DNA from 2 places in the Helicovermis profundi genome. Region 2 is predicted to be linked to the other one. Evidence: riboswitches for the same ligand, from Rfam matches in the RefSeq annotation. Region 2 holds a riboswitch; the other holds the start of a gene.
The links. A riboswitch is a leader RNA that binds a small molecule or an ion and turns the genes downstream of it on or off. The one in region 2 is predicted to bind cyclic di-GMP.

Region 1: linked by a shared signal. The riboswitch ahead of AACH12_RS10155 (hypothetical protein) and the one ahead of AACH12_RS06620 (GspE/PulE family protein) in region 2 are both predicted to bind cyclic di-GMP.

What each region holds. Positions count from the first base shown of each region.
Region 1 covers NZ_AP028654.1:2,257,375-2,273,410, forward strand. Annotated here, with positions in the region: gene mtaB (tRNA (N(6)-L-threonylcarbamoyladenosine(37)-C(2))-methylthiotransferase MtaB) at 1-564, opposite strand, end outside; gene AACH12_RS10150 (sensor domain-containing protein) at 649-2,325, opposite strand; gene AACH12_RS10155 (hypothetical protein) at 2,384-2,674, opposite strand; cyclic di-GMP riboswitch class I at 2,727-2,809, opposite strand; gene AACH12_RS10160 (tRNA pseudouridine synthase A) at 2,894-3,640, opposite strand; gene AACH12_RS10165 (RsmE family RNA methyltransferase) at 3,656-4,417, opposite strand; gene prmA (50S ribosomal protein L11 methyltransferase) at 4,410-5,357, opposite strand; gene dnaJ (molecular chaperone DnaJ) at 5,869-7,017, opposite strand; gene dnaK (molecular chaperone DnaK) at 7,088-8,914, opposite strand; gene grpE (nucleotide exchange factor GrpE) at 8,955-9,563, opposite strand; gene hrcA (heat-inducible transcriptional repressor HrcA) at 9,577-10,605, opposite strand; gene AACH12_RS10195 (HD-GYP domain-containing protein) at 10,722-11,813, opposite strand; gene hemW (radical SAM family heme chaperone HemW) at 11,847-12,992, opposite strand; gene lepA (translation elongation factor 4) at 13,118-14,929, opposite strand; gene rpsT (30S ribosomal protein S20) at 15,080-15,343, shown strand; gene holA (DNA polymerase III subunit delta) at 15,611-16,036, opposite strand, start outside.
Region 2 covers NZ_AP028654.1:1,494,849-1,510,884, reverse strand. Annotated here, with positions in the region: gene AACH12_RS06630 (type II secretion system F family protein) at 1-958, opposite strand, end outside; gene AACH12_RS06625 (type IV pilus twitching motility protein PilT) at 990-2,042, opposite strand; gene AACH12_RS06620 (GspE/PulE family protein) at 2,053-3,750, opposite strand; cyclic di-GMP riboswitch class II at 3,892-3,974, opposite strand; gene aroE (shikimate dehydrogenase) at 3,964-4,809, opposite strand; gene AACH12_RS06610 (hypothetical protein) at 4,959-6,128, shown strand; gene udk (uridine kinase) at 6,179-6,811, opposite strand; gene AACH12_RS06600 (peptidase U32 family protein) at 6,801-8,042, opposite strand; gene AACH12_RS06595 (O-methyltransferase) at 8,035-8,709, opposite strand; gene mltG (endolytic transglycosylase MltG) at 8,706-9,725, opposite strand; gene AACH12_RS06585 (ribonuclease J) at 9,747-11,417, opposite strand; gene AACH12_RS06580 (Fur family transcriptional regulator) at 11,486-11,929, opposite strand; gene AACH12_RS06575 (DUF1292 domain-containing protein) at 11,986-12,234, opposite strand; gene ruvX (Holliday junction resolvase RuvX) at 12,248-12,706, opposite strand; gene AACH12_RS06565 (IreB family regulatory phosphoprotein) at 12,765-13,022, opposite strand; gene alaS (alanine--tRNA ligase) at 13,099-15,732, opposite strand; gene mnmA (tRNA 2-thiouridine(34) synthase MnmA) at 15,865-16,036, opposite strand, start outside.

The DNA.
Region 1 (16,036 bases), 760 kb from region 2:
TGCATATGGAATGATACAATATGTGCAGTACTGATTACATCCATCTTGAACTTTTATAAACGCTCTCGTTTTTTCCTTAATTGCATCAATCTTAATTTCTTCAAATTCTTTTATTTCCATAATATTTGATACAAGACATTTAACTTCATTTTCTTTTAGATTTTCGATATATTCTACAATTTTTTTTCTCTCATTAGTTCCGAGTATTAGATTTACACCTTCAATATTTTTAATATCATTGGGGTTAACCTGAGAATAACAACCAACTACAGCAATAATTGCATCCGGATTATTTCTCTTAGATTTTCTAATAAATTGCCTTGATTTCTTATCACCTAAGTTTGTTACTGTGCACGTATTAATAATATAAATATCTGCTATTTGATCTTTACCAACAATTTCATACCCGCTTTTTTCAAACATTTCTGCCATAGCTTCGCTTTCATATTGATTTACTTTACAACCTAGAGTGTGTATATGAACGCTTTTTCTTCTTTTATCTTTAATAATAAATTTTTCTTCTTTTATATATGCATTAATTTGTTTTTCTTTTTTTATATCCACGACAATTTTCTCCTTAAAAACATATCACCAAATTCCTTACAATGAATATAATCTATCACAAGGAGAAAGTTTTTTCAAATTTTATTATATTATACTTAACATCTCATCTTTATTTAATGGTTTAGAAATTAGATATCCTTGGCCAAGTTCACATTTCATAGTTTTAAGCAGACTTAGCTGTTTTTCTGTTTCTATACCTTCTGCTATAGTAATTAAACCTAATTCCTTCGACAAATTAATAATAGATTTTACAATTATAAATGCTTTATTTTCATTTACGATCCTATCTATATAACTTTTATCAAGTTTCAATATATCAAAAGGTAGTTTACTTAAATAATTAAGAGAAGAGTATTCCGTACCAAAATCGTCAAGCGACATTATAAATCCTATTTTTTTTAATTCTTTCATAATTTTGAAAGCAGTATCTACATTTCTTATTATAGAATATTCAGTAATTTCAATTATAATTTGCTCAGGGTTAATTCCATAAACATCTATCATATCTTTTAAATACTGAATAAAGTCATTAGAATAAAATGATTTTGTGGATATGTTTAAGGAAAATTTTATTTTATCATTATCATTTGCCACTTCTTTAATACTACTAAATGTCCTCTCCACAACCCATTTGTCAATCTCGATTATTTGGTTTGTTTTTTCTGCAAGTCCTATAATATACCCAATATTCTTTTTACTTGTTGGATTAGACGGCCACCTTAATAATATTTCAAAATCTTTAATTTTTTTTGTTTCTATATTAAAAATAGGCTGAAAATTAAGTTTAAATTCATCTCTGGCTATTGCTTTATTAATTAGTTCAAATAATAATTGTTCTTCTTTAATTTTTGTTTTATACCTTATATTATAAAAAACGTGATTATTTTTACCTCTTTTTTTTGCTTCATTCAGCGCTATATCAGAATCCTGATGAAGCTCTTCTATTTTGCTTCCATCTTTTGAACATGTTGTTATTCCAACACTACATGTTGTAGAATAATCAAAATTTTCAAGTGTAATTTTTTTATTTACAATTTTATTTATTCGATCAATAGTTTTTATAATATCGTTATAATCTGTAGTTTTTTCAATAAATATAAAACCATCACCATAACCCCTATATGCTCCAATGTTACTAATATTTTTAAATTCGTCAGCAATTTTCATTAAATATTCATTTCCAAATTTATGTCCATGTATATTATTTAGTAATTTAAAATTATCAAGTCCCATTAAATATAGGGTAAAATCAACTCCAGCATTGTATAAATCAACAACATCACGCCTAAGAGTATAGTTGTTACCGAGTTTTGTAATAGGATCAACAATTTCAAATTCATTTATTTTATTATCAATATGTTTTTCTCTAATTATACCAATTGAAACGACGGCGAAATCATCAATGGATTCATCTAAAATAAGGCTATTACTCCACAAAACATCAATAATATGATTATATTTAGTCCTTATTTGATTTTCGTGGTTATGAAATTTTCCATCTTTTTTTAATCTTGAAATCATATTTGTAATTCTAAATTTTTCAAATTCAGGGATTAAAAACTCAGTCCACTTTTTTCCAATAATTTCTTTGCTGTAACCTAATTTTTCCAAAAAATATTCATTTGTAAATATTATTTCTCCGTCACTATTCCAAATCAAAATTAAGATCTCGTTATTATCATAAATTTTTTTATATAAATTACTATCAAATTGCAAATCATCTATGATTTTTTTTATACTAGCATTATTAACTAATTCCATTGCAACTTCACCAACTTTCTTTTTTAAAATTTTTTAGCTAAACATATTTTTTATTATACTACTTATAATAAAATTTTGTTTCATTTAATAAAATCTCGGCTAAAACTAAATCAATTTTAACTTTGTAATCACACTTTTCCATAGAGCTTAAAATTATCTTATCAAAATGTTTTTTAAAAGTATCAAGATTAATTTCATCAAAATATACCTTATATTCTTTACACAATGTAATAATTTTAGTAAATCTATTCATTCTTTTATCATCAACACAATTAATCATATACTTTAAATCTTCTCTAATTCTTTGCTTTATTTCTTTTTCGTGTTTTCTATCAATTATATATACCATTTTTACTCCCTTCATAACAAAAAACTACTTCAAAATAAGCTGAAGTAGTTTTTTTTGCAACTGGCTACCATCGTCTTCACTTTAGGTCCTTTAGTTTTGCGTCCTCACTTTTCAGTAAGTTTGCCGATATTTAATTTTCCATATTTAAAATTCATTTTACTTTCTTATTTATATTAACAATTTTTTTATTATAAATCAATGTAAATAATTAGCATTAAATCAATATTCCACTTTAACAAGACAAAGTGCTCCCGCCATTGCTTTATGCCCAACATCACTTAGCTCTCCTGAAATAAATGCATTTTCAATAGAATTTAAAGGAAGTTGTTTTAATCCAACTTGTATTAAAGTACCTACAATTAATCTTTCCATATTTAACAAATAACTATTTGCCTTAATAGTTATAATTATTTCATTATTTGTTTCCTTAACATCTAACAAAAATATTTTTTTAACTGGATTTTTTACCTTCCTATTAGTAGTAAAGGCTAAAAAATCGTGTTCACCTTCAATATATTTTTCAGCCTTTTTCATTAATCCAACATTTAAATTTTGAACCATTAAGTTCACATAGTTTCTTTCAAATAAAGGACGATTTTGTGCATTATTTTTCCACAATCGGTATTCGTATGTTGCACTTTTAACTAGATATTTACTTTGAAATCTTTCTTCAACTTTCTCAACATTAATAACTATAATATCATCAGGTAAATATTTTTCAAAATATTCATGTATTTCATTTTTTTTAAAGCTTCCATTTGGTGCTTTGAAATTAACTATTTGTTCTCTCGCATGAACACCAGCCGCAGTGTTAATAGCCCCAATTACTTCAATTTCCTGATTGTAAAGTTTTAATAATATTGTTTCAAGTTTTCCCTCTATACTTTTAGATGGATTATTCTTTTTCTTACTAAAACCCATATATTTATGACCATCATATGCTATTGTCATTTTATAATTTTGCATATTAATCTCCTCAATTTACCCCAAATCACCAATTTCGTATTGAATTATCGATGATATAACAAAGCCTGCAGTTTCTGTCCTAAGAATTCTAGTTCCCAAATTAATAATATATGAATTACTTAGTTCCTTTAAAATATCAATTTCACTTTCTTCGAACCCACCTTCTGGTCCTATCACAATTGCAACTTTTTTAGAATCTATGTTTTTTGACTTAATATCACTAAAAACTTTTTTAATGCCTGTATCTTCATCATTTTCATATGCAATAATAAGTAAATCATAATTTTTAGAAAGTATAACTAATCTATCCATATCAATAGATTCATTTATTTTTGGTATATAAGTTCTCTTCGATTGCTTAGCCGCTGCTTCAGCTATTTTTTGCCATCTTTCTATTTTTTTATTTTCTGATTTTTTATCTTTAAAAAACGTTATACATCTATCAAAATTTACAGCAGTAAAAGTTTTTACTCCAAGTTCCGTGTTTTTTTGAATAATCAAATCCATTTTAGTACTTTTTGGTAAACCTTGATATATATCTATATTAATTGGTGATTCATAAACTTTCTCTATTTTTTCAATAATACGAAATTCTACACTTTCACTTGTAATATTTTGCAATTCACCAAGGTACACTTCACCTGAAGAAACACATATTTCAGCATCATCTCCTAAATTCATTCTTAGCACCTTAAGGATGTGGTTTACATCAGTTTTTTCGCTTACTGTAGCTATATTATCAGAAACATTTTCTTTTTTAATAAAAAATCTATTCATTATCTTCACCAAGTTTTGATACTATAGCAGACCACTCTCCTACAGTTTTAGTGTCTAAAACGACTAATCCATTTTCTTTAAGTGCACTGAGAACCATATCAAGTTTACCATTAATAATACCAGATGCTATAAAAACTGAATCTTTATTTAAAAATTTATGAATATTAACCGAAAGCATTGCAATAACCTCTGCTATAATATTTGCTACAACTATATCTGCTTTCCCTTTTACAACTTCCATTAAGTCGCCTTCTTTTACTTCAACAATATTTTCTAAATTATTAATTCTAACATTTTCTGTAGTTGTTCTTACTGCTTCTGAATCAATATCACCAGCAATAACCTTTTTCGCACCTAGTTTTGCTGCCGAGATTCCAAGAATTCCACTCCCGCAACCAATATCAAATACAAAGCTATTTTCTTTAATGTATTCTTCTATAAATTCTACACACATACTTGTCGTTTCGTGTGTACCAGAACCAAAAGCACCACCTGGATCTATTTCAATAACGATTTCATCTTTTTTAGAATTATATTCTTCCCAAGAAGGTTTAATAACAATATTTTCTCCTATTTTAAATGTTTCATAATATTTTTTCCATTCGTTTGCCCAGTCAGTATCTTTCACAACTTCCGCGCTAACTTCATCAATATGACAATCAATTCCTTCATTTTTTAATGAATCAACTTTCTCTTTTATTATACTCAAAATATCTTCAATATCATCTGTCTCAAAATAACATTTTATAATAGCGCCATTATATTCAAATTCAACTTTTTCCTTATCGAAATAATCCCAATCACCCTTATAAGAATCAGAATAAATTTCATCATTAGGATCTATAATTTCAATTCCATCTACATCAACATCATATAAAATACCATTAATTACTTCAATTGATTCCGTTTTTGTTTTAATAATTACTTGATACCACTTCATTAAACTACCTCCATATATACTCTTAGAAAACATAATCTAGGTCCTTTTTAGAGTTCTTTATCCCCCACTTTTTTAAGTAGTGGGGGTATTAGAACTCTAAGGCATCGGATAAATATATAATATATCATAAAACAAAAAAAATATACATCAAAATTATAGATGTATATACTTAAGACACTTACAGCATAGCTGCGAAGCGAAGCGCATTACCTTGGAACATTCTATTTGATACACCAAAATATTATTATAAGCACTATATCGTCGCAAGAATATATCACCCTTTCGCCAAAAGGCAAAAATTTCATGTATATGCGGAGCGCACATTACAGCAAAGCTGTGAAGCGAAGCGCATTACCTTGGAAAATTCTATTTGATACACCAAAATATTATTATAAGCACTATATCTTTGCAAGGATATATACCCTTTCGTAAAAAGGCAAAAATTTCATGTTTATGCGAAGCGCGCCTTACAGCAAAGCTGTGAAGCGAAGCGCATAAACATGAAATTTTCTTATTTTTTCAACCCATCTTTTAATTTATTTAATATACCTTTATCTTTTCCACCAACTTTTGAAAGGTCTTCTCCCATTGTAAGTGCATATTTCCTAAGTTCTTCTTTCTGTTTTCCATTAAGATTTTTTGGAACAACAATATTTACTTTAACGTACTGGTCACCTCTACCATAAGCGTTTAAGTTTGGAACACCTTTACCTTTTAACCTAAATGTTTTACCACTAGGTGTTCCTGGAGTTATCTTATATGAAACTTTACCATCTAAAGTTGGTACAGTAATTTCAGCTCCTAAAACCGCCTGAGCAAAAGTTATATCAATATCTAAGAAAATATCTTCTCCATCTCTTTTAAAGATTTTATGAGAAAGTACCCTTATAACTACATAAACATCCCCTCTAGGTCCACCTTTTGTTCCAAGATCAGATTCTCCTCTAAGGGTTAACTGAGCACCATTATAAACTCCTGCCGGAATATTAACTTTAATAGTTTTCTTTTTCTTAACTTTTCCTTTTCCTTTACAAGTATGGCAAGGATTTTCAAATACTTTTCCTTTTCCTTGACATACATCACATTTTTTAACCGAAATTGATTCTCCAAATAAACTTCTTTGGGAATATCTAAGTTCACCTGAACCTCCGCACTTAGTACAAGTAGTCGTCTTAGATCCAGGTTCAGCACCTTCTCCTCCACAAGTTGGACATTCTTCAGTACGATAGAATTCAATTTCTTTTTCGCATCCAAACACAGCTTCTTCAAAAGTTAATGTAATATCTGCCCTAACATCATTTCCTTTTCTAGGACCATTTCGTCTAGACGAAGACGAAAATCCACCAAATCCACCGCCAAACATTTCATTAATAATATCTTCAAATCCGCCAAAACCTGCACCGCCACTAAATCCTCCGCCGCCAGCATTTTGATTTACACCTGCATGTCCAAATTGATCATAAAGTGATCTTTTTTCCTTATCACTTAATATTTCATAAGCTTCATTTGCTTCTTTAAATTTTGATTCAGCATCTTTATTATCCGGATTTCTATCTGGATGATATTTCATAGCTAATTTTCTATAGGCTTTTTTTAGTTCTGCTTCATCAGCATTTTTACTAACACCTAAAATGTCATAATAATCTCTCTTATCACTCAAGTCTTCCCGCCTCTCTTTATCGTAGTATTATATCACTTAAAGACACCAATTAAGGTGTCTTTAAAAAATATTAATCTACTACTTCATAATCTGCATCTTCAACATCATCATTTGGAGCTTCGCCGCCGCCATTTGCTTGATTAGCTGCTGCTTCATCAGTTGCTTGTTGCTGATATATTTTTTGTGCGATTGGACTAAATGCTTCAGTAAGTTCTTCAACGCCTTTCTTAATTGCTTCTCCATCTTCACTTTCCATAAGTTTTTTAAGTTCTTCAATTTTTTCTTCAACTTTAACTTTTTCAGCTTCTTCTACTTTATCAGCTTGCTCTTTTAAAGTTTTTTCTGTTTCATAAATTAATGAATCAGCACTATTTTTAGCTTCTATTTTTTCTTTCATTTTTTTATCTTCTTCAGCAAATTCTTCAGCTTCTTTTACTTTTCTTTCAATTTCCTCTTCACTTAAGTTAGTCGATGCAGTGATTGTAATATGTTGCATTTTTCCAGTTCCCATATCTTTAGCACTTACATGTACAATTCCATTTGCATCTATATCAAAAGTAACTTCAATTTGAGGAATTCCACGTCTAGCTGGAGCAATTCCATCTAATTGGAATCTTCCCATTGTTGAATTGTCCTTTGCCATTGGTCTTTCACCTTGAAGAACATGTATATCTACAGCAGTTTGATTATCAGCAGCAGTTGAGAATATTTGACTCTTCTTAGTAGGAATAGTTGTATTTCTTTCAATTAATTTAGTAAATACACTTCCCATAGTTTCAATGCCAAGAGAAAGTGGAGTTACGTCTAAAAGAAGAACATCTTTAACATCTCCAGAAAGTACACCACCTTGTATTGCAGCACCAAGAGCAACACACTCATCAGGATTTACTCCTTTGTGAGGATCTTTGTTTGTTAATTTTTTTACTAAGGCTTGAACTGCAGGTATCCTTGTTGAACCTCCAACTAAAATAACTTGATCAATTTCATTAGCAGTAACTCCAGCATCTTTCATAGCTTTTTTAATTGGCTCTTCTGTTGCAGTAACTAAACTTGAAGTAAGTTGATCAAATTTAGCTCTTGTAAGATCCATATTTAAATGAACTGGTCCATTTGCAGTTGCAGTAATAAAAGGCAAGTTAATATTTGTTGATTGAGTAGTTGACAACTCTTTTTTAGCTTTTTCTGCAGCTTCTTTTAATCTTTGAAGTGACATTTTATCATTTCTTAAATCAATTCCATTCTCTTTATTAAATGCAGTTGCAAGATAATCAATTATTTTATTATCAAAGTCATCTCCACCTAAATGATTATTACCATTAGTAGCTAAAACTTCAAATACTCCATCACCAATTTCTAATATAGAAACGTCAAATGTTCCACCACCAAGATCATAAACCATAATTTTTTGTTGCTTTTCAGTCTTATCCATACCATATGATAATGAAGCAGCGGTAGGTTCATTTATAATTCTTTTTACTTCAAGTCCTGCAATTTTACCAGCATCTTTAGTTGCTTGTCTTTGAGCATCTGTAAAGTAAGCCGGAACAGTTATAACTGCTTCAGTAACTTTTTCTCCTAAATACGCTTCAGCATCTGCTTTTAATTTAGCAAGTATCATTGCCGAAATATCTTGAGGAGAATGCTTAATACCATCTATTTCAACATGATAATCTTTACCCATTTCTCTTTTAATTGAACTGATTGTTCTATCTGGATTAGTGATTGCTTGTCTTTTGGCAGTTTCACCAACTAATCTTTCACCATTTTTTGTAAATGCAACTATTGAAGGTGTAGTTCTATTTCCCTCTGCATTAGCGATAACTGTTGATTCTCCACCTTCTAATACTGCAACACATGAATTTGTAGTTCCTAAGTCAATACCAATAATTTTAGCCATTTTTATTTCCTCCTTATGTTTTAATTTCCTTTTTAATTAATTAACAAGATACTTTTACCATTGAATGTCTAATCACTTTACCATTCATTTCATATCCCTTTTGAAATTCTTCAATAACAATATCCGCCTCAACACCTTCTTTTTCTTCTGTCATAACAGCATGGTGCTTATCATGATCAAAAGGAGTATTAAGTGCTTTTACTTCTTTAACTCCATTTTTATCTAAAAAGTCCATAAGACTTTTTTTAATTAATTCAATTCCTTCAAGCAATGCTGGATTTTCTTCAAGGTCAATACTAGAAAAACCTCTTTCAAAATTATCTACAACTGGAAGAAGATCTACAAATAATTTTTCGTTGGCATATTTATAAATATCTGCTTTTTCTGTAGTAGCACGTCTTCTAAAATTTTGATACTCCGCATTTAGTCTCAAAAAGCTATCTTTTGTTTCGGCAAGTTCTTTTTTTAGTTTATCAACTTCTGAAAGTTCCTGATCATTTTCTTTAGTGTTTTTTTCTATTTCTTCATCAATCTTTTCTTCGCTTAATTTCTCAGCTTCGTCAATTTCCTTAGCTTCATTCTCTAAGGAATTTTTCAATTCTTCTTCAAGAATTTCTTCTTTTATCTTTTCATTTTTTTTACTTGTCAAATTCTACACCTCTTTATAAATATATTCCAGAGAAAATTTCAGATAAAGTTTCTCTTATATAATCTACAACACTGATAACAATATCATAATTCATTCTTTTAGGACCAATAACACCAATCTTGCCAATGTATTCTCCATTAAATTTATATGAAGTTGCTACCATACTACAATCACTAAATTCCTTAATGGAAAGTTCTGAACCAATTTTGACAGAAATACTTTCTGAAACATCTGCAAACAATTCATATAAATCTTTTTTGTTTTCAAAAATATTAAGCAAAACACTTGCCTCTTCAATACTTTTAAACTCTGGAGAATTAAATAAATTACCTGTTCCATTAACATAAAGTTCAACTTCATCCATTTCTCTAAAAATATCTCTCATAATAGGAACCAAATAATCAATAAAATTTGAATACTCAGGAAACTCTTTCTTTAAATTATTTACAAGTTTTATATTTATTTCTTCAATAGTAATTCCTTTAAGCAATTTAAGAAGAGAATCATTAACAATATCAAGCACTTCTTGAGAAATTCCATTTAAAAGTATTGGCAAACTTTTGTAAGTTCCTGAATCGGATACAAAAATCATAAGAACTTTTGAATCACTTATTCTTACAAACTTCATGTTTTTTAGCCTACTTTTATTGAACTGGGGCATTGATACTATACCAACATATCCTGTTAGATCTGATAAAAGCTGGACAGTTTGATTTATTATATCATCCGCTTCAATAACCTTATTTAATAGAAGCTCTCTTATAATATTTCTTTTTTCTCTAGCTATTATAATATCCTTATCCATTAAATTATCAACATACAATCTATATCCTCTATCAGAAGGAATACGACCAGATGATGTGTGGGGCTGAAGTAAATAACCAAGTTCTTCAAGATCAGCCATCTCATTTCTAATAGTTGCTGAGCTAATACCAAGAGGATATTTTTTTGCAATCGTTCTTGATCCAACCGGGTGAGCAGTATTGATAAAATCATCAATAATAACTTGAAGTATTTTCATTTTTCTTTCGCTATTTTTCATATCTTCACCTCTATCAGCACTCTTCGTATTCGAGTGCTAACACCTTACACTAATAAGATACCATCACAAATAAAATTTGTCAACGGTATCAATATAAATATTTTGTAAAGAAATTGTTAAAAGTCAAGTTCAATTACATTTTCAACAAATATAGTTCTTTCGTCTATTAAATCAAGGTCATATGATTTCTTTAAATCATCCTTATCAATTATTCTGACAAGTGGTCTGCTAGGGTATTCTCTCCTATACTTCACCACTATAGCTTCTCTATTATCAGAGAGTTTAACACCACTTCCTGGAGGATATATACAGATATTTTCAACAAAATGTCTATATATATTTCTATCGAGTTTAAAAACTGCATCTGTCATCAGTATCTCAAGAGCTTTATACATTGGGATTCTCTTTCTGTATACTCTGTCATTTGTAATTGCATCAAAAATATCACATAGAGTTACAATTCTAACAAACTCTGGTATATCTTTAGATTCGATTCCACTAGGGTAACCTGATCCATCAAGTTTTTCGTGATGTTTTATTATTATTTGTTTAACATAGGCTGATAAAGCTACATCCTTTTTTACTATTTCAAAACCATATTTTGCATGATTCTTAATTTCATCAAATTCATCATCAGTAAGGGGTTCTTTTTTATTAATAAGTTCATTTTTCACATTGATTTTACCGATATCATGAAGCAGTGCCCCTATTGCTATTTGCTCAATCATCTTATAATTATATTTTAATGATTTTGACGTAAGTATAGAAAGGATTGCAACATTTACACTATGCTTATATGTATACATATCCGTTCCCATAAGTTCTGTAACTGAATAAAGTACATCTTTATTACTCATAATATTTTCAATAAGTGCTTTTACAAGATCTTGAACTATTTTAAATGTTTCAAGTGGTACAAAGCCTGAAACATTTTTATTTTTATCACCAAAAATAGCATCGTCCATTACTTTTTTCATCGAGGTTACAAACTTAGCCATATGTTCTTCATCAACAACATTATTAATTTCAATTCCTTTTGAAATTTCATCGTCAATATAAATAAAATAAATATCATGTTCAAATATTTTATCTATCAGCCCTTTAGTTAATTTTACCCCTTTTCCAAGAAGTAGATTTCCATTTTCTGAAAAAATTGGCCTACCAACAAATTGTCCGATTTTTACTTTAGATGTACTTAATAATCTCATTTCATCACCTACATATGTTATAGTATAAAATTTTTACTCTGGAATAAATTCGACAAATACTTGATTTGATATATCTATTCCTAATTTTGTTAAATATATTTTATTATTTTCATGTATGATTAACTGCTTTTTTTTAAGTGTTTCTATTTTATCAAAATACTTTACTTTAAAATCAATTCCAAACTCTTCATTAATACTTACAATATCTATTCCTTTATTAAGCCTAAGCCCCAAAATAATTTTCTCATATAGGGATTCTTCTTTATTTATATATTCTTCGTTCTCTACGCTAATAATACCTTTTTCAATATTTTTTTTATATACTTCTATATTTGAAACATTATTAAATCTTTTTTCATTAACTAAACTACTACTCGATAAACCTAAGCCCAAATACTCATCTCTTTCCCAGTATAGCAAATTATGTTTTGACTCATAATTTACTTTAGCAAAATTACTGATTTCATATTGATAGTATCCATTTTCTTTTAAATATTCTACTATATAATGATACATTTCTCTCTCAATTTCTTCCGAAGGAAGAATTAATAGATCTTTTTCATCCATATTATATAACTTTGTTCCTTTTTCAAGTTTCAAACTATATACAGAAATGTGTTTTGGTTCAATTGATACAATTTTTTTTATATCATTTTTTACATCCTCTAAAGTTTGTTCTGGAAGCCCAATAATAAGATCAATACTAATATTATCTAATCCTTTAGATTTGATTAAATTAAAGTTGTCTAAAAATTCTTCATAGCTATGAGTTCTACCTATTTTCTTCAAAATTTTATTTTTTGTACTTTGTAAGCCTAAAGATATCCTATTAATACCTATACTTAAATAGTCATCAATTTTTTTTTCATTTACTGTATTTGGGTTACATTCTATTGTAAATTCATCTAGATATTTTAAATTGAAATTAGATTTTAATACTTCATATAACTTAACTATAAATTTAGAATCAATAAAGCTAGGTGTTCCGCCTCCAATAAAAATGGTGTCTACTTTTTTATTATTATATTCATTTAAATTCCCATATAGCTTAATTTCACTATATAGACTTTTCATATAGCTATTTATCAATTCATCGTTTGCTTTAAATGAATTAAAATCACAATAATAACATTTGCTTTCACAAAATGGTATATGAATATATATTCCAAATTTTTTCATATATCCTCCAATTTAATACTATCTTCAAAAGGGCTTTGGAATTTTCCAAAGCCCTTATAGTTATACCCATTATTAATGAAATAAAACGATTATTTATCCAATGCCTAGCGTTCTAATATTCCAACTTATTTATCTTCATCAAATTTAAGGACTTCTAGAAAAGCTTGCTGCGGAACTTCTACAGAACCGAGTTGACGCATTTTTTTCTTTCCTTCCTTTTGTTTCTCTAATAATTTTTTCTTTCTAGAAATATCTCCCCCGTAACATTTGGCAAGTACATCTTTTCTAAGTGCCTTAATAGTTTCCCTTGCAATTACATTAGTTCCAATTGAAGCTTGAATTGGAATTACAAATTGATGTCTTGGTATAACTTCTCTAAGTTTGTTACATACTTGTCTTCCTCTTGAAACAGATTTACTCCTATGCACTATCATACAAAACGCATCAATTATTTCTTTATTGAGTAAAATTTCAAGTTTAACTAAATCCGACTCTCTATATTCTTTAAAATCATAATCTAATGAACCATACCCTCTAGTTTTTGATTTTAAAGCATCAAAAAAGTCGTATATAACTTCATTTAATGGTAATTCATAATGTAATTTAACTCTTTTCTCATCCAAATAATCCATAGATATCATATTGCCTCTACGGTTTTGACAAAGTTCCATTACATTACCAACATACTCATTTGGAATAAATATACTCGCATCTACAATTGGTTCTTCCATTTTTTCTATTGCACTTACACTCGGCATATTTGTTGGATTTTGAATAAATACAACCTTACCATCAGTTTTTGTAATCTTATATATAACACTTGGTGATGTTGCTATTAAGTCCAAATCAAACTCTCTATCTAAACGCTGCTGAATTATCTCTAAATGAAGTAATCCTAAAAATCCACATCTAAAGCCAAAGCCCAGCGCAACAGATGTTTCTGCTTCAAATGTAAGAGCAGCATCATTCAATCTTAATTTTTCAAGAGCATCTCTAATCTCATCATAACTTTCTCCTTCAGCAGGATATATTCCGCAGTACACCATCGGAGTCGCTTGTTTATATCCGGGAAGAGGTTCGCTTGTTGGACTTGAAAACGAAGTGATAGTATCACCAACTTTGCAATCACCAACATTTTTAATGGCCGCTGTAATATAACCTACATCGCCTGATTTAAGTTCCTTAAGTGGAGTTGCTACAGGTGAAAAAACTCCTACTTCAGCAACTTCAAATGATTTATTATCAGCCATTAAAAGAATTTTATCATTCTTTTTAACTCTACCATCAATTATTCTAACAATTGATACTGCCCCTTTATAACTATCATAATAAGAATCAAAAATAAGTGCTTTCAAAGGCTTATCCTCGTCACCACTTGGCGCAGGAATATCATTTACTATTTTTTCTAAAACTTCTTCAACATTAAGACCTGTTTTTGCAGATACAAGTGGTGCATCTTCTGCAATTATTCCAATCACGTCTTCAATTTCAGCCTTTATTTCATCTGGTCTAGCACTTGGTAAATCAACTTTATTAAGTACCGGTATGATTTCAAGCCCTTGTTCATCAGCTAAATGAACGTTTGCAAGTGTTTGTGCCTCAACTCCCTGAGTTGCATCTACAACAAGTACAGCGCCTTCACACGCAGCAAGAGACCTTGAAACTTCATAAGTGAAATCCACATGGCCTGGTGTATCAATTAAATTAAGCGTATAAATTTCTCCATCTTTAGCTTTATATAGCAAGCGAGTTGTTTGAAGTTTTATCGTAATTCCTCTTTCCCTTTCAAGCTCCATATTATCTAAAATTTGATCTTTCATTTCTCTATTAGTTAAAAGACCGGTCTTTTCAATTAATCTATCAGCTAAAGTTGACTTTCCATGGTCAATATGAGCAATAATACTAAAATTTCGTATTTTGTCCTGTCTACCCGTCATCAACATCTTCCTCCCTTTAAAGTACATAATCCTATTAATTATATCACATATATATCAAAAAAGGTAAGATAAAAAAATTTTTTTATCTTGCTTTTTAATATCCCATATGATAAAATACTTTTGTTAAACGTTATTAGGGAGGTGAAGACCGTGGCAAATATTAAATCTGCTAAAAAGAGAATCAAAGTTATCTCAAAGAAGACTTTAAATAATAAATCTAAGAAATCAGCGCTTAAAACTGCTGAAAAGAAATTTTTAGAAGCTGTTGAAGCTGGAGATAAAGCACTAGCAACTGATAGTCTTAAATCAGTAGAGAAACAAATCAGAAAAGCAACTACAAAGAACATTTTACATTTAAATACTGCTTCAAGAAAAGTTTCTAGATTAACAAGTAAACTTAATAAAATGGCATAATAATTACATTTTATAATATGTTTAATATTTGAGCTCGAATATTAAGTAAAGCGTACAAAATTTATTTTGTACGCTTGTTTATTTTTTGCACATATTAGTTTATAAATGAATTTCTAAGGTTCAGAGGGAGTTTTTACTCCCACTGTATCTTAGAAAACATAATCCAGGGCCTTTTTAGAGTTCTTTATCCCCCATTTTTTTTAGAAGTGGGGGTATTAGAACTATAAGGCATCGGACAAAATTATGATTTGAAAAGCTGAAGTTCATTTACAAAGTTGATTTAATTATAAGCATCTCGACTTCTCTTCTAGGACTATTAAGCCCTGTTTTAATTTTAAGTTCTGAATTCACACAATTTGAAATAATATATGATAATTTCTCACTACCAAATCGTCTACACTGAGTAGAATATTTTTTCGCAACAAATGGAGGAACCCCTATTTTACTAGCCACAGCAGATGGATTGAATCCAGCATCTATATAAACTAAAGTTTTTTTTAGCATTCTAAATTGCCTAGAAATCATATTCAGTATTAAAAATTCACTTTCACCTCTTGTAATTAAATTATCAAAAAGCAATATCGCTGATTTTGCATTTTTATTTCCAATACTATCAACCAATTCAAAAATATCTGTTTCAAGTGAATTTTCAATTACATTTTTAATATCAGAAACTTCTACACTAGCTTTTTC
Region 2 (16,036 bases):
CAACACCCTCACCTTTTTTTATACCTTCAAGTGATTCAGTTATCTTCTCAGAAACTGAAGCATTTCCCATAACTTTAATAACAATTTCCAGTGCATCTATTATAGATATACCACTTAATAACATTGTTGAAAGTGTTCTTGCAAACCTTGAAGTTGCAATTTTTTTATTAACTTTTCCTATAACAGGTAAATGAAGTTTGAATTTATCAAATTTAAGTCTTCCTTCATAAGTTCCAATAAATCTTTTAAAGAAAAATATTAGTCCTATAATAGCTCCTAAAATAATATACCAATATTTTTTTATAATTTCACCAAAAGCCAGAAGCATTCTTGTAGGAAGTGGAAGTTCAACATTAAAACTTGCAAACATACCAATAAAGCCTGGCAGTACAAATACTAGTAAGACACCTGAAACTATAAAAGAAATAACAATTAGGATAATAGGATAAACCATCGCTCCTTTAATTTTATTATTAATTTTATTTTCCTTTTCAAAATGCTCTGCCATTCTCTTCATTATTGTATCAAGTTGACCAGATATTTCTCCTGAATGTACCATATTTATTAAAATATCAGGAAAAGTATTTTTAAAGGACTGCATCGCTTTAGAAAGGGAAACTCCTTTTTGCACATCCTCGTACATATCGGAGATAATTTCTTTAAATTGATTATTTTCAGTTTGCTTTCTCAATATATCAAGGCATTCTATTAAAGAAATTCCTGAACTAACTATTGTATGAAACTGTCTACAAAATATAGCTACATCTTTTACTTTTATTTTTTTCTTAAACAATTTTATTGAAATATCACGTTTTGCAGTAATATTTTTCTCAACTTTAAGTGGAAATATACCTTGTCTTTTAAGAGCTACAACAACCTCGCTACTTGACTCAGCATCCATTGTTCCCTTAACATTTTGACCTTGTTTAGTTTTTCCTGAATAATGATATTTTGACAACAAATCACCCGCTTATTTGTATAACTTTTTTCTATATTAACCTCATTAGCATATCTTTATCAATGCTATGAGAAAGTGCTTCATCGTAAGAAATTTGCTTCTTTTTATATAACTCTGAAAGATAAGTATCCATAGAAATCATCCCATCTTTTCTTCCTGTTTGTATACTATTCATTATCATATGTGCTTTTCCTTCACGAATATGATTTCTTACAGCTGCATTTGCAATCATTACTTCAATAGCTGCAACCCTACCTTTTTCATCTAAACGTTTTATAAGTTGCTGTGATACAACTCCTTGAAGAACAGAAGCAAGTTGAACTTTAATCTGTTGCTGTTGGTTTGGTGGAAAAACATCGATTATTCTGTCAATCGTACTTACCGCACCAATTGTATGAAGTGAAGAAAAAACTAAGTGACCTGTTTCAGCTGCAGTAACTGCAATTGAAATAGTTTCAAGGTCTCTCATCTCACCTATTAAAATAACATCCGGATCTTGTCTTAAAGCTGCTCTTAAAGCGTTTGCATATGATTTTGAATCATGATGTATTTCTCTTTGATTTACAATACTTTTCCCATGTCTATGCAAATATTCAATAGGGTCTTCAAGTGTTAGAATGTGTTCACCTCTTGTTTGATTAATATGATTTAGCATAGCAGCGAGTGTAGTTGATTTACCAGATCCTGTTGGTCCTGTAACTAAAACCAATCCTCTTCTATTATCAGCTAATTTATTTATAATATCAGGGAGTTTAAGATCTTCAGTAGTAGGAACTTCAAGAGGAACTGCTCTTAGAGCTAAACTAATACTCCCTCTTTGCTTAAATATATTAACTCTAAATCTTCCTATTCCAATAATTGAATGTGAAAAATCGACTTCCCCATTTTCTTCAAAGACCTTCCTAGTATAATCATCGAATAACTGATCAGCTATTTGTTTTGTGTCGTCAGGCATAATTCGACCAATATCCTTTAGTCTAATTAATTTTCCATCTATTCTAAATACAGGAGGAATTCCAACAGTAAAATGTATATCCGATGCCTTATACTCCAAAGCAACTCCTAATAAATCTTTAATATCCATATATCCACCCTTATTCCTCAAACGAATGAGTAATTTTCATAAATTCTCCAAAAGTCGTAACGCCATTAAGAACTAGTTGTCTACAATTATCTTGAATACTATCATTGCCACTTTTTCTAACATAATCTTCCAAATCATCTATTGAAGCACCTTTAATAATTAGTTTCCTCGCATACTGGTCTATCATAACTATTTCATAAATAGCAATTCTTCCTTTGAATCCAGTTCCACCGCACTTACTGCAACCCATACCTTTATATAATTCTATATTTTCATCATCCCTAATCCCCAATGCTTTTTTTTCAATTTCATCTGGGATGTAAGGCAATTTACATTCTTCGCAAGTTTTTTTAACTAATAGTTGTGCTATGATTCCTTTTATAGAAGATGCAACAAGGTAAGGTTCTATACCCATATTTATCAATCTAAAAATTGTTGAAACTGCACTATTAGTATGAAGAGTACTAATAACCAAATGGCCTGTTATGGCAGCTCTCATAGCAATTTCTGCGGTATCATGATCTCTAATTTCACCAACCATAATAATATCTGGATCTTGTCTTAAAAAAGATCTTAAACCATTTGAAAAATCAAAACCTGCTTTTGCATTAACTTGAGATTGAATAATACCTTTCATTCTGTACTCAACAGGATCTTCAATAGTAAGAATATTTTTCGAGTCATTGTTTAATTCACTTAACATTGAATAAAGTGTTGTAGATTTACCTGAACCCGTCGGACCTGTAACTAAAATAATTCCATTTTTATTTTTTAATAATGTATTAAAGTTTTTAAAAGACTTTTCTAGTAAGCCCAGTTCTGTTTTATCACGCAAAAAAGTGCTTCTATCTAAAATTCTGATTACAATTTTTTCTCCATAAATAGTTGGTATAGAAGAAACTCTTAAATCTAAGTCCCTGTTATTTACAACCATTTCTATCCTTCCGTCTTGAGCTTTTCTTCTTTCAGCAATATTCATCTTAGCCATTATTTTTATACGAGTTATAATAGCACCATGCGTCTGATTTGACGGCCTCATAATTTCTGATAAATCACCATCAACCCTAAACCTAATTCGCAAATAGTCTTCCTCTGGTTCAATATGAATATCACTCGCATTTTGCTGTGCTGCCTGAAGAATAATTGTATTAACTAATCTAACAACAGGAGCTTTATTTACTTCCCTTAATATCTCTTTATCAATACTATTATTATCCCCAAGTTCTAAATCTTTAGTAAACTCTTCAACTGCTTTTTCTGCTTTATTTTTACTAAAGTACTTATCAATTGCATTTGTAATTTCTGAATCAAGAGCGACCTTTTGGTCCACCCTATAACCTGTTATAATTTCAATATCATTAATCAATATTATATTTAACGGATCCGCCATAACAACTGTAAGTATATTACCATCAGTTTTAATTGGAAGAACTAAATTTTTCCTTGCAAAATCCTCTGATAGTATTTTAGGAACTTCTGGGTCCACAATATATCTTTCTAAATCCAACCTTGGTATTCCAAGTTGAAGTTCAAGAACTTCAAGAATATCATTATTAGTTACATATTTTAATTCTATAAGGACATTACCAAGTTTAGATTTTTTTTCCTTTTGCACCTGAAGTGCTACTTGTAATTGTTCGGAAGTTATTTTCCCATCCTTAACTAATAAATCGCCTAGTCTAATATGTGCAATTTTATTTAAAGCCATGCTTTCACCACTCTCATTTAATAATAAAGCTAAATTAAAATATATTTTAATATATTTAAAATCCGCATTTTCATTTCTATAAGGTTTAACCAAAATATTATATGTATTAATTAATTAAAATAAAACAAAAAAAACTAATCAATTACGATTAGTCGGTTACGCCACTTCATCAGTATTATATAGGCGTCCATTTAAAATAATACATCACTTGATCTAAAATAAAATATTTAATTTTTTTAATTCCAATATAACAACATTTCTATCTGCTCTAATACCTGTCCACATAAAAAAAGATTCAAGCGCTTGTTCTATTAGCATATCGATTCCATTAATATATTTCAAATTGTATTTTTTAGCCTCTTTTAAAAATTTTGTCTCACTTGGATTATATATAATATCGACAACTTGACAATTTACATTAGCATTTTTTAATGAAACTGGAGATATATCAATCAACTCTCCCATACCTAATGGAGTAGAATTAATTACAATATCATAAGAATATGCTGTTAAATCGAATTCTTCTAAAGGCTTAATATTTACACCAGTAAACAACTCATATTTTAATTGATCAATTTTAGATTTTGTCTTTTCAATATTTCTAACAAATATATGGCAATCACATAAGTTTTCGTTTAAAGCATATAATATAGCAGTTGCCGCTCCTCCGTAACCAAGAAGAGCAACTTTTTTCTTTTTATATTCAATATTATTAATAATAAGAGAATTTATAAAACCTATATAATCAGTGTTATATCCTTTAAGCTTACCCGATTCATTCACTATAGTATTCACTGAGCCAATTTTACTTGCTTCCTCAGAAACACAATCTAATAATTTAACGATTTTTTCCTTATGAGGTATAGTTACATTCATTCCTTTAATATTGCAAGCTTTCAAACCCATAATTGCTACGTTCAAATCAGATGGTAATATATCAAGTGCATTGTAAAAAGCATTAATACTGTATTCAGCCAAAATTTTATTATGAATAATTGGCGAGAAACTATGTGACACTGGATGACCAAGTAGTGAAATCATTTCCGTTTTTGAATCCATAAAAAAAACACCTCATAATATATTAACATATTTTACCTAGTTCAATCAAGACATTTATATGTGTAATTTTTTATTTTTAATGTTCATTATATTTTAAATTCTCTAATTTTCATATATAATGTTAATAGTAAAGTAAATTGGAGGATAAAATGAATGAAGCTTTAATTGAACTGAAGAAAAATGTTATTTTATCTAAAACTATAATTAGTCAAATCAAGAAAAATATTGAATATCAATATAGTTTTGCATCTAAAGATGATAAAATTAATCTTTTATCTACCGAATTAAATAAAATAATAAATAACAATTTATTTGGAATTGATTATTCTTTTAGGAATAAGATTAAAAACAGCATTCTAAATGAATTTATCTACAAGAATAACGAAATCACTCAATACATTATTTTTAACTATCTTTTACATATAGAGTTGCCAGTAGAAAGAAAAATCAATATGATACTTAAGTGGTTTAATAAAAGTACAAATATTGTACCTACAAGTGAATTAATTAAGAAAATACTTATAAGTCAAACTTCACAAAATGAGAAAATTTTTAGTGATACTTCTGATATAAATATACATAGTAATATTCATAGAATCACCAATGAAACAAATGATGAATATTTCAATAAAAAATTTAATTTCCATTTCAATCTACTTTATATTATAAACAAAATTAGATTCAATAAACTATCAGTACCGACGCTTTTAATTATATTTTTATTTGCTTCAATATTTATTTTTTCTAGTATAAGTAAGCATCCAAATAAATATGATATATCATTTTTAGAATTGAATTCTATTTTTAATATAAGTAAAGAAACTTATGAAAAAGAAGTGGTCGATTCATCAAATATTATATATTCTAAGATTAAACCTGGAATACCAAATTTTCTTAAATATCAAATAATCAATGAATCATCACTAAAGAAATATTTAGTAAAAAGAAATTCATACCTAATAAATGAACCTTACTTTTCAACAATTATTAATATATCAAAAGATTATAATATAAATCCATACCTTTTGTTTGCTTTAACTGGTCAAGAACAAGGTTTTGTTCCAAAAACAAATAAATATGCTAAAAGGATTGCAAATAATCCTTACAACGTTTTCATTAGCTGGGAAAGGTATAATACAGATATTGAAGATTCTACTAAAATAGCATGTCAGACCATAAATTCTAGGTTAAAAACTAGGCCTTACGGGGTCGACCCTTTTCTTTGGCTAAATAGTATCTATGCTGAGGATCCTAACTGGTGGAAGGGATTTAAAAGCTTATTTCTTACACTAAAAAGCTATGAAACTAAAGAGCTCTAATATCTAAAAGTTTTAATACAAACCTTTATACATTAGAGCTTTTCTATTAATTACTTATATTTTTCTGAAATTACATTTTTAACTTTAGCTGTTAATATATCTATTGCAACTTTATTATATCCACCCTCTGGTATAATTATATCTGCAAATTTTTTTGTTGGCTCAATAAATAGTTCGTGTGCCGGCTTTACAGTGTTAAGATACTGACCTATTACCGATTCAAGAGTTCTTCCTCTCTCTTTGATATCTCTTGTTATACGCCTTATAACTCTAACATCAGCATCTGTATCTACAAAAATTTTAATATCCATCAAATCTCTTAGTCTTTGATCTTCTAATATCATAATACCTTCGAGTATAATTATATCTTTCGGTTTTACATTTGTAGTTACAGTCTCTCTAGTATGAGTAGAAAAATTATAATTAGGTTTTTCTATTTCTTTTCCCTTTAGTAAATCAGTTAATTGTTCAATAAGTAAATCCGTGTCAAAAGCAAGAGGATGATCGTAGTTAGTTTTCACTCTTTCTTCAAGTTCTAAATAACTTTGATCCCTATAATATGCATCTTGTTCAATAATTGCAATATTTTTTTCAGGTAAAGATTTGAATATTGATTTAGCAACTGTAGTTTTACCAGAACCTGTACCGCCGCAAATTCCTATTAATATCGGCCTATTTTCCAACGTTTTCCACCTTTTCCTTTCTTAAAATATAAAATTCATTCACTGGAACATCTATCTTAATTTTAATTATTTCTTGTGCATGAGGTGCAACTTCTATAGGCTTATCATTTTTGTCGTACATTTCTGTAATTAATTGCTCGTGATAAAAATAATTTGGTCCTATTATTTCAATTTTATCCCCAATAAACATTCTGTTTCTTTGCTCGACTAATGCGTATTTACTATTTACGTCATAATCTTTTACTATACCACAAAAATCATATTCTCTTATATAAGAACTACTTGAATAAAGTTGATCATTTTCATCAGGCTTTTTTAAGTAAAAACCTGTAGTAAATTTTCTATGTGATGCTTTTTTTATTTCATCTAGCCAATTTTGGTCATATTTAAATTTTTCTTTACTTTTATAATATTTATCAATAGCTTCTCTATATACTCTAATAATATTAGCAACATAATAAAGACTCTTCATTCTTCCTTCTATTTTTAGACTTGAAAGACCAGATTCGATTAAATCAGGTATATGTTCAATCATACATAAATCTTTTGAATTAAAGAAGAATGTTCCACTTTCGTCTTCAACTACTGGATAATATTCATCAGGTCTCTTTTCTTCAACAAGTTTATATTTCCATCTACAAGCTTGTGCGCATTCACCTTTATTTGCATCACGTCCAGTCATGTAGTTACTAAGTAAACACCTACCAGAATATGAAATACACATTGCCCCGTGAACAAAGGCTTCAATTTCTAAAGAATCAGGTGTATTATCTCTAATCTCTTTTATCTCATTAAAAGAAAGTTCTCTAGCAATTATAACTCTTTTTATACCTTGATTATGCCAAAACTTAGCACTTAAATAATTAGTGTTGTTAGCCTGAGTACTTAAATGTATCTCTTTCTCCGGTAAATACTCTTTTACATACATAAGAGTGCCGGGATCAGATAAAATTAATGCATCAATATCAAGTTTTTTTATTTCATTTAGATATTCATCGAGTAATTTAAAATCATCATTATGGGGAATAATATTAAGTACCAAATAAACTTTTTTATCAAGATTATGCGCAAACGCAATTCCTTGACTCATCTCATCAAAAGTAAAATTCTTAGCACTTGATCTTAAACCAAAAATTTGACCGCCAATATAAACAGCATCAGCACCATATGTTAATGCAAATTTTAGCTTCTGTAAATCTCCAGCAGGAGCTAAAAGTTCTACTTTATTCATTTTCGTCCTCCATTTTATAAGTCACTGCTACACCATCACCAAAGGGCATAATAGTTGTTTTAAGGTTCTTTTGTGATGTTATATATTCAAGATAATTCCTCATCCTTTTTACAATTGTTTTTTTTCTTCTTATAACATATTTATCCGATGCTATCATTCCTTTATAAAGAACATTATCAGATATAACAATTCCCTTATTTTTTAGCTTATCATAACATAAATCAAAAAAATGTTTATAATGTCCTTTAGCTGCATCAATAAATATCATATCGAATTTATCATCTATTTTACTTAAAACATCTCTAGCATCACCAAATTTCAATTCAATAGGGCAATTAAAATCTTGATTTTCTATATTGTTCTTTGCCAATTTATATGTTTCTTCGTTTACTTCAATTGAAACAACTTTACCATGAGAATCATCAATTGCATCGGCTATTAAAGACGTTGAGTAGCCAATAGCTGTTCCAATCTCAAGAACTTTTTTAATATTCGAAGATTTAATTATCACTTCTAAAAAAGTAGCAACTTCAGGCTGCACTATTGGGACACCATTCTCTTTTGCGAAAACATGTAAATTTTCATAATAATCATTTCTTTTAGGTATTAAACTTCTAACATATTCTTCAATAACAGGATTTACAATTTCGCTTTTAATTAAACTCAATTACTGTTCACCTTCGATTTCTTTATATTTTTTAAATGCTCTTTATATGTTTTTGAAAAATAATGTGATCCATCACCTAAATTTGACGTATTAAAGTATAAATTTTTTGTATCCAAAGGATAAATCGCAGCTTCAATGGAATCAACTCCCGCAGAAGCAATTGGAGAAGGTGGTAGACCAACATTTTTATAAGTATTAAAGGGAGAGTCGATTTCTAAATCTTTATCATATAATACAGGTTTTACCTCTCCAAGCGCATATTGAATAGTTGCGCAAGACTGAAGTTTCATTCCTTTTTTAAGACGATTATAAAATATACCAGAAATCTCTTTCTTTTCTTCATTTAACTTAGCCTCTCTTTCAATAATAGAAGCTAATGTAACAATTTGATTAACACTCATATTTCTTTTTTCAATTTGCTTATAGTATTCTTTTTTAAAAACTTTATCAAATTTTGAAAGCATTATATTAATAATTTCTACTTCTGATGCACCTACTTTCACTTCATAAGTATCAGGAAATAAAAATCCTTCTAACATATATTTTCTATTTATGCCTTCTAAAAACTTATACTTAAAATCATAGTTCTTTAATACATCAATAAATCTTTCTTCATCAATAAGATTATCTTTAACCAATTCCTGAATTATTTGTTTATTGTTAAAACCTTCAGGTATTGTAAATCTAACGGTTTCTATAAAAACATCACCGTTTACCATTTTTTCAATAATCTCAGAAGAATCCATACTTCTTGATAATTTATACTTACCAGCCTGCATTTTTCCGTCTGCATTTAATTTTTTTGAAAGCAATTTAAAAGAAGTAACATTTTGTATTAAATCCCTTTCTTTTAATATATTTGCAATTTTATTTGTACTTGCGCCTTTTGAAACTATTACTATAAGAGTTTTACTATCATTTGAATCAACTGCTTTATTAAATGAGTCAAGCGGATTACACCCTAATAGGGATACACTTAATACTAATACTAAAATTATAAATTTAATATTTTTCATAGCACCTCCGACAAATTAATACTAAACCTCCATTATAACAGGAAGAATCATAGGACTTCTCTTAGTAGTTCTATATAAAAATTCTCTTAAAGAATTTCTAATAGCACTTTTGAGTGATGCCCAATCTTTAATATTATTATCTAAACAATTTGTTAATGATTCTTTTACTACTTTTTTCGCCCCTAGCATAAGTTCTTCTGATTCTCTTACGTAAACAAAGCCTCTAGAAATAATATCAGGACCCGAAACAATGGTATTTGTTGATTTATTTACACTAACAACTACTACCATAAGACCATCTTCAGATAAAATTTTTCTATCACGAAGTACAATATTGCCAACATCACCAATACCTAAACCATCAATTAAAAGCTTTCCACTTGGTACATTTTTACCCATTTTTGCTCCGTTTTGTGTTATTTCAAGAGTGTTACCATTTGAAAGAACAAAAATATTTTCATTCGGTATTCCCATTTGATGAGCAAGTTCACTATGAGTTTTAAGATGGCTATATTCGCCATGAATAGGAATAAAATATTTCGGTTTTACAAGAGCATGTATAAGTTTAAGTTCTTCTTTACAAGCATGGCCTGAAACATGAACATCTGCAAGAGCTTCATATATAACTTCGGCACCTTTTTGATAAAGCAAATTAATAACATTTTTTATACTTTTTTCATTGCCCGGAATTGGTGAAGAGGAAAAGATTACAAGATCACCTTCTCTAATTTGAACGTTTCTATGCTCTCCTTTTGCCATTCTAGAAAGAGCTGCCATTGGTTCACCTTGTGTTCCAGTAGTAACAAGTACAATTTCATTATCAGGATACCTGTCTAAATCTTTTATATCAATTAAAGTATCCTCATTTATTTTTAAATAACCAAGTTCCTTTGCAACTTCGGAAACATTAACCATACTTCTTCCAGAAAAACAGACTTTTCTATCATTCATTTGTGCAGCATTTACAATTTGCTGAACTCTATGAATATTTGATGCAAACGAGGCAACAATGATTCGAGTAGTTGATGCCCTAAATATATTATCAAATGTTATACCAACAGTGCTTTCGCTCATTGTATAACCTTCTCTTTCAACATTAGTACTCTCTGCCATAAGTAGTGTAACGCCTTCGTTTCCAAGCTCCGCAAATCTACCCAAATCAATTGCTTGTCCATCAATTGGAGTATAATCAATTTTAAAGTCTCCAGTGTATACTATCTTACCAAAAGGAGTAGTTAAAACTACCGATACTGCATCAGGAATACTATGACTTACTCTAATAAATTCAACTCCAAAACATCCAACTTTAAATGCTTGTCCAGGTTCTTTAACTATCATTTCAACTTTTCCTAAATTTTTCTTATCTTTAATTTTTACATTAATTAAGCCAAGTGTTAGCTTTGTTCCATAAAGTGGAACATTAATTTCTTTTAGGAAATATGGCACTGAACCTATATGGTCCTCATGACCATGTGTAAATACAATTCCTTTAACCTTTTCTTCATTTTTCTTTAGATAAGTTATATCTTGTATAACAACATCAATTCCAAGCATTTCTTCGCTTGGAAATGACAAACCACAATCAATAATAAGAATTTCATTGTTATATTCAAATGCTGTCATATTCTTTCCAATTTCATTTAATCCACCTAAAGGGATTATCTTTAATTTGTGACTAATTTTTTTTCCCATTTTACACCTCTTCCTATATATGCAAATAATTATCTAATTATTTACAAAAACAAAGCCCGTAATAAAAATTACAAGGCTTTTTTACAATTACTACAAATACCAAAAAATTTCAATTTATGATCAACAATTTTAAAATCATATTCCGTTTCAATTTTATGTTCTAGTTCTTCTAAATAGTCGCCGTTCACTTCAATAACTTTACCACAGTTGTTACAGATCAAATGATGATGGTAATGTCCTTCTCTATGTGAATTAATCTCATACCTTACACAAGAATCATCCAGTATAAGCTTTGAAACAACATCTATTTCATCAAATAAAATTAGCGCTCTATAAACTGTAGCAAGTCCAATATCAGAACACTTTTTTCTAACGATATCGTAAATATCTTCAGTGCTCAAGTGTTTTCCGATATTATCAATAATAACATCAAAGATTGACTTTCTTTGTGGAGTAAGTTTATAACCTCTGTTTTTTAATTTCTCTTTAAGTTCATCATACTTATCACTCATATAACACCTCATCTATTTCAATTTTATCATCTTTGATAAATATTGACAATGTAAAACTAGTTTTTTTCATTCATTAATTCATGGTATGCTTTTGAAGCTCTACTAAATTCTTCGTCGTTTTCAATATATTCTAAAATAGTCTCTCCGCCTTCTTCTCCAATAACTTTAAAAAGAAGTGCTTCTTCCCCATTTTCTTCAATCGGAAAAAGTACTGAATATTCATCATCATCTACTTTAAAGTTTGCAATCACTTCAAAATCAACATTTTTACCTTCTTCATCTTTTAATGTAATTATATTATCCATTTTAATCCTCATTTCACATGTTATTTTTATTAACCATATTGTAATTATCAACAAATCCCTGAAGTATATAAACTGCCGCTAACTTATCAATAACTTTTTTTCTTTTATCTCTTCTTACATTAGCATTAATAAGAGTTTTTTCAGCCGCTTTTGAAGTTAATCTTTCATCCCAATATTCTATTTTAACGTCTTTATCTTTAGTTCTAATAGAAAACTTTATTTTTTTTTCTAATTTTTTAACAAAGCTAATTGTTTTCTCACCTTGCATACCAATAGTTCCATTCATATTTTTAGGAAGTCCCACAACTATTATATTAACATTTTCAGTAATTATATATTCAATCAACTTATCAATATCAATTTTTAAACTTTCTCTAAAGATTGTTTCTCTGCCCTGAGCAGTAATCAATAAATCATCAGTTATTGCAACGCCTATAGTACTATCTCCTACATCAAGTCCTAGTATTTTCATTTTTACCTTTCCATTCATTGCCGTCAAAACTCTAATATTCTAACGGCAATTACTCATATTATTTGTTTACAATATTATTTTTTAGATAATACTCTAAAATTTCTTCTAAAATTTCATCTCTTTCAACTTTTCTAATCACTTTTCTTGCATCTTTATGCGTAGTTATATATGTTGGATCACCAGACAATAAATAACCAATCATTTGATTAGTAGGATGATATCCTTTCTCTGTTAAAGCGTTATAAACAAATAATAATATTTCTTTTCTTTCCTCTGATTGCTGCTTTTCAACTGAAAATTTCATAGTTTTGTCCATATAATTGCCTCCTTTATTCTGTCATTAATTATTACCCGAAGTAAGTATCAATAAACAAAATAGTGATTTATAATAATTATATATTTTTAATAATTTCTAATCCTTTATCAATTGCTTCATCAATTTTAGTAAAATCTTTTCCTCCAGCTTGAGCCATATTGGGTCTTCCACCGCCACCACCTTTGGCAACTTTAGAAACTTCTTTAATAATATTCCCTGCATGAGCTCCTTTTTTAATAGCCTCGTTTGATGCCATAACTAAGAAATTAATACTTTCGTTATTTACAGCTGCAAAAATAATTATTGAATTCTCAATAGAATCTTTTAATTTATCTGCAATAACTCTTAATGAATTTATATCAACTTTATCAAATCTTTTAGCAACAACCTTAAAACCATTAATTACTTTTATCTCTTTTTCAATATTATCTGCTAAACTTCCAGCAGATTTCTCTTTCATTTTTTTTATTTCCTTCGACAATTCATTATTATCAGAAATAAGGGCATTTACTTTTTCTATAACATTTTCAGGTTTAGCTTTAATGTTATTTGAAATCTCATTAATTATTTTTTCATATTTTTCAAGTAAAGTAGAAACATTTCTTCCAGTTATAGCTTCAATTCTTCTTACACCAGCTGCAACTCCACTTTCAGAAATGATTTTAAAAGAACCAATTTCGCTTGTATTCCTTACGTGTGTACCGCCGCAAAGTTCCATGCTAAATTCACCCATCTTAACTACTCTTACTTCTTCACCATATTTTTCGCCAAATAAGGCCATGGCACCCATCTCTTTTGCTTCTTTTATCTTCATATTGTTAATAAAAACATTTTCAGCTAAATGGATATGATCATTTACTATATCTTCAACTTCTTTTAAAGCCTCTTTACTAATAGATTCAAAATGTGTAAAGTCAAAACGTAGCTTTTTCGAATCAACATATGAACCAGCTTGCGCTATATGTGAACCTAAGACTATTTTTAATGCTTTCTGAAGCAAATGTGTAGCACTATGATTCCTTGCAGTATCCATTCTAAGAGAATAGTCAACTCTAGCATCAACACTGTCTTCAACATTTATTTCACCCAGAACGACTTGACCATTATGAATTATTAAATTATTTAATCCTTTAATTGTATCATCAATTACAATTTTTGCTTTATTTGTTTTAATAATACCTTTATCACCAACTTGTCCACCACCTTTTGGATAAAAAGGCGTTTTATCAAGTACAATTTGGACTTTATCACCGACTGATGCAATTGAAGTAATTTCATTTTCTTTTACTAGAGCTACAATTTTACACTCACTATTTAAATTATTATAACCAATAAACTCTATTTCATCTTCTATATCAACTTGTGAGAATAAATCCTCTTCCCAGCTAAGTTCATCATCATTTCCTCTTGCGTTTCTAGCTCTATTTTTTTGATTTTCCATTTCTCTATTAAAAGAATCAACATCCACACTAAAATTTTGTTCTTCTAAAATTTCTTTTGTTAAATCTAAAGGAAAACCAAATGTATCATATAGCTTAAATGCTCTTTCACCAGAAAGCTCTTTTTTATTTTCAATTAATAGTTGGTCCACGTATTCTTTTAAAATAGATAATCCTTGATCAATTGTTTGCTCAAAACGTTCTTCTTCTACAAAAATAATCTTTTTTATATAATCTTTTCTTTCTATTAAAGTTGGATATGCCTCACCAGAAACCAAAATAACTTCATCCACTAAATCTGATAAAAACTTCCCTTTAATTCCAAGCAATCTTCCGTGTCTTGCAGCTCTTCTAAGAAGTCTCCTTAAAACATAACCTCTTCCTTCATTGTTAGGAAGAACACCATCTCCAATCAAAAAACTAACGGCTCTAATGTGGTCAGTTATAATTCTAATTGAAATATCATTTTTTCTAAGTTTTCCATATTCTTTATCAGAAATTTTACAAACTTTAGTTAAAATATGATTTAAAGTGTCAATTTCAAAAATCGTATCCACATCTTGCATAATACATGCGATTCTTTCAAGTCCCATACCAGTATCAATATTTTTATTTGCTAGTGGTGTATACTCACCTTTTTCATCTCTATTAAATTGTGTAAATACGTGATTCCAAAATTCAATATATCTATCACATTCACACCCAGGTTTACATCCATCTAATCCGCAGCCATATTTTTCACCGCGATCAAAAAATATCTCTGAACATGGTCCACATGGTCCAGTTCCTATTTCCCAAAAATTATCGTCCTTACCTAATCTAACAATTCTTTCCTCTGGAATTCCAATTTTATCTTTCCAAATATCATACGCTTCATCATCTTCTTCATAAACAGTCACCCAAAGTTTATCAATTGGTAATTTAAGCCATTTTGTAATAAACTCCCATCCCCATTCTATCGACTCATTTTTAAAATAATCTCCAAAAGAAAAATTACCAAGCATCTCAAAAAAAGTTCCATGTCTATCTGTTAAACCAACATTATCAATATCACCAGTTCTAATACATTTTTGGCAAGTTGCCATTCTTTTACTAGGTGGAGTATCAAGTCCCATAAAATAATTTTTCATTGGAGCCATACCTGCATTGATTAATAATAAACTTTTATCATTTTGTGGTACAAGCGAAAAACTTGATTCAACATAATGATTCTTACTTTCAAAGAATTCTAAAAATTTACTTCTAATTTCATTCAAACCCATTTTTTCCAAAAAAATCACCTCATTAAATTTATCCAATTATATTAATATTTTTAAAATCAACTAGCATAAAAAAAACCCTAATAATATAGGGATTAATTCATTATAACAAAAATTTCAATTATTTTCTACAACAATTTGTTTTTAAAAAGAACGCTCTATGGTTGCACCACCAATCATATATTCACCTTTATAAAACACTACTGCTTGCCCTGGAGTAATTGCCCTTACAGGAGACATAAAAGTAACTTTAATTTTATCCTCTTCAATAACTGAAATAATACATTTTGTGAGTTTAGCACTATATCTTATTTTT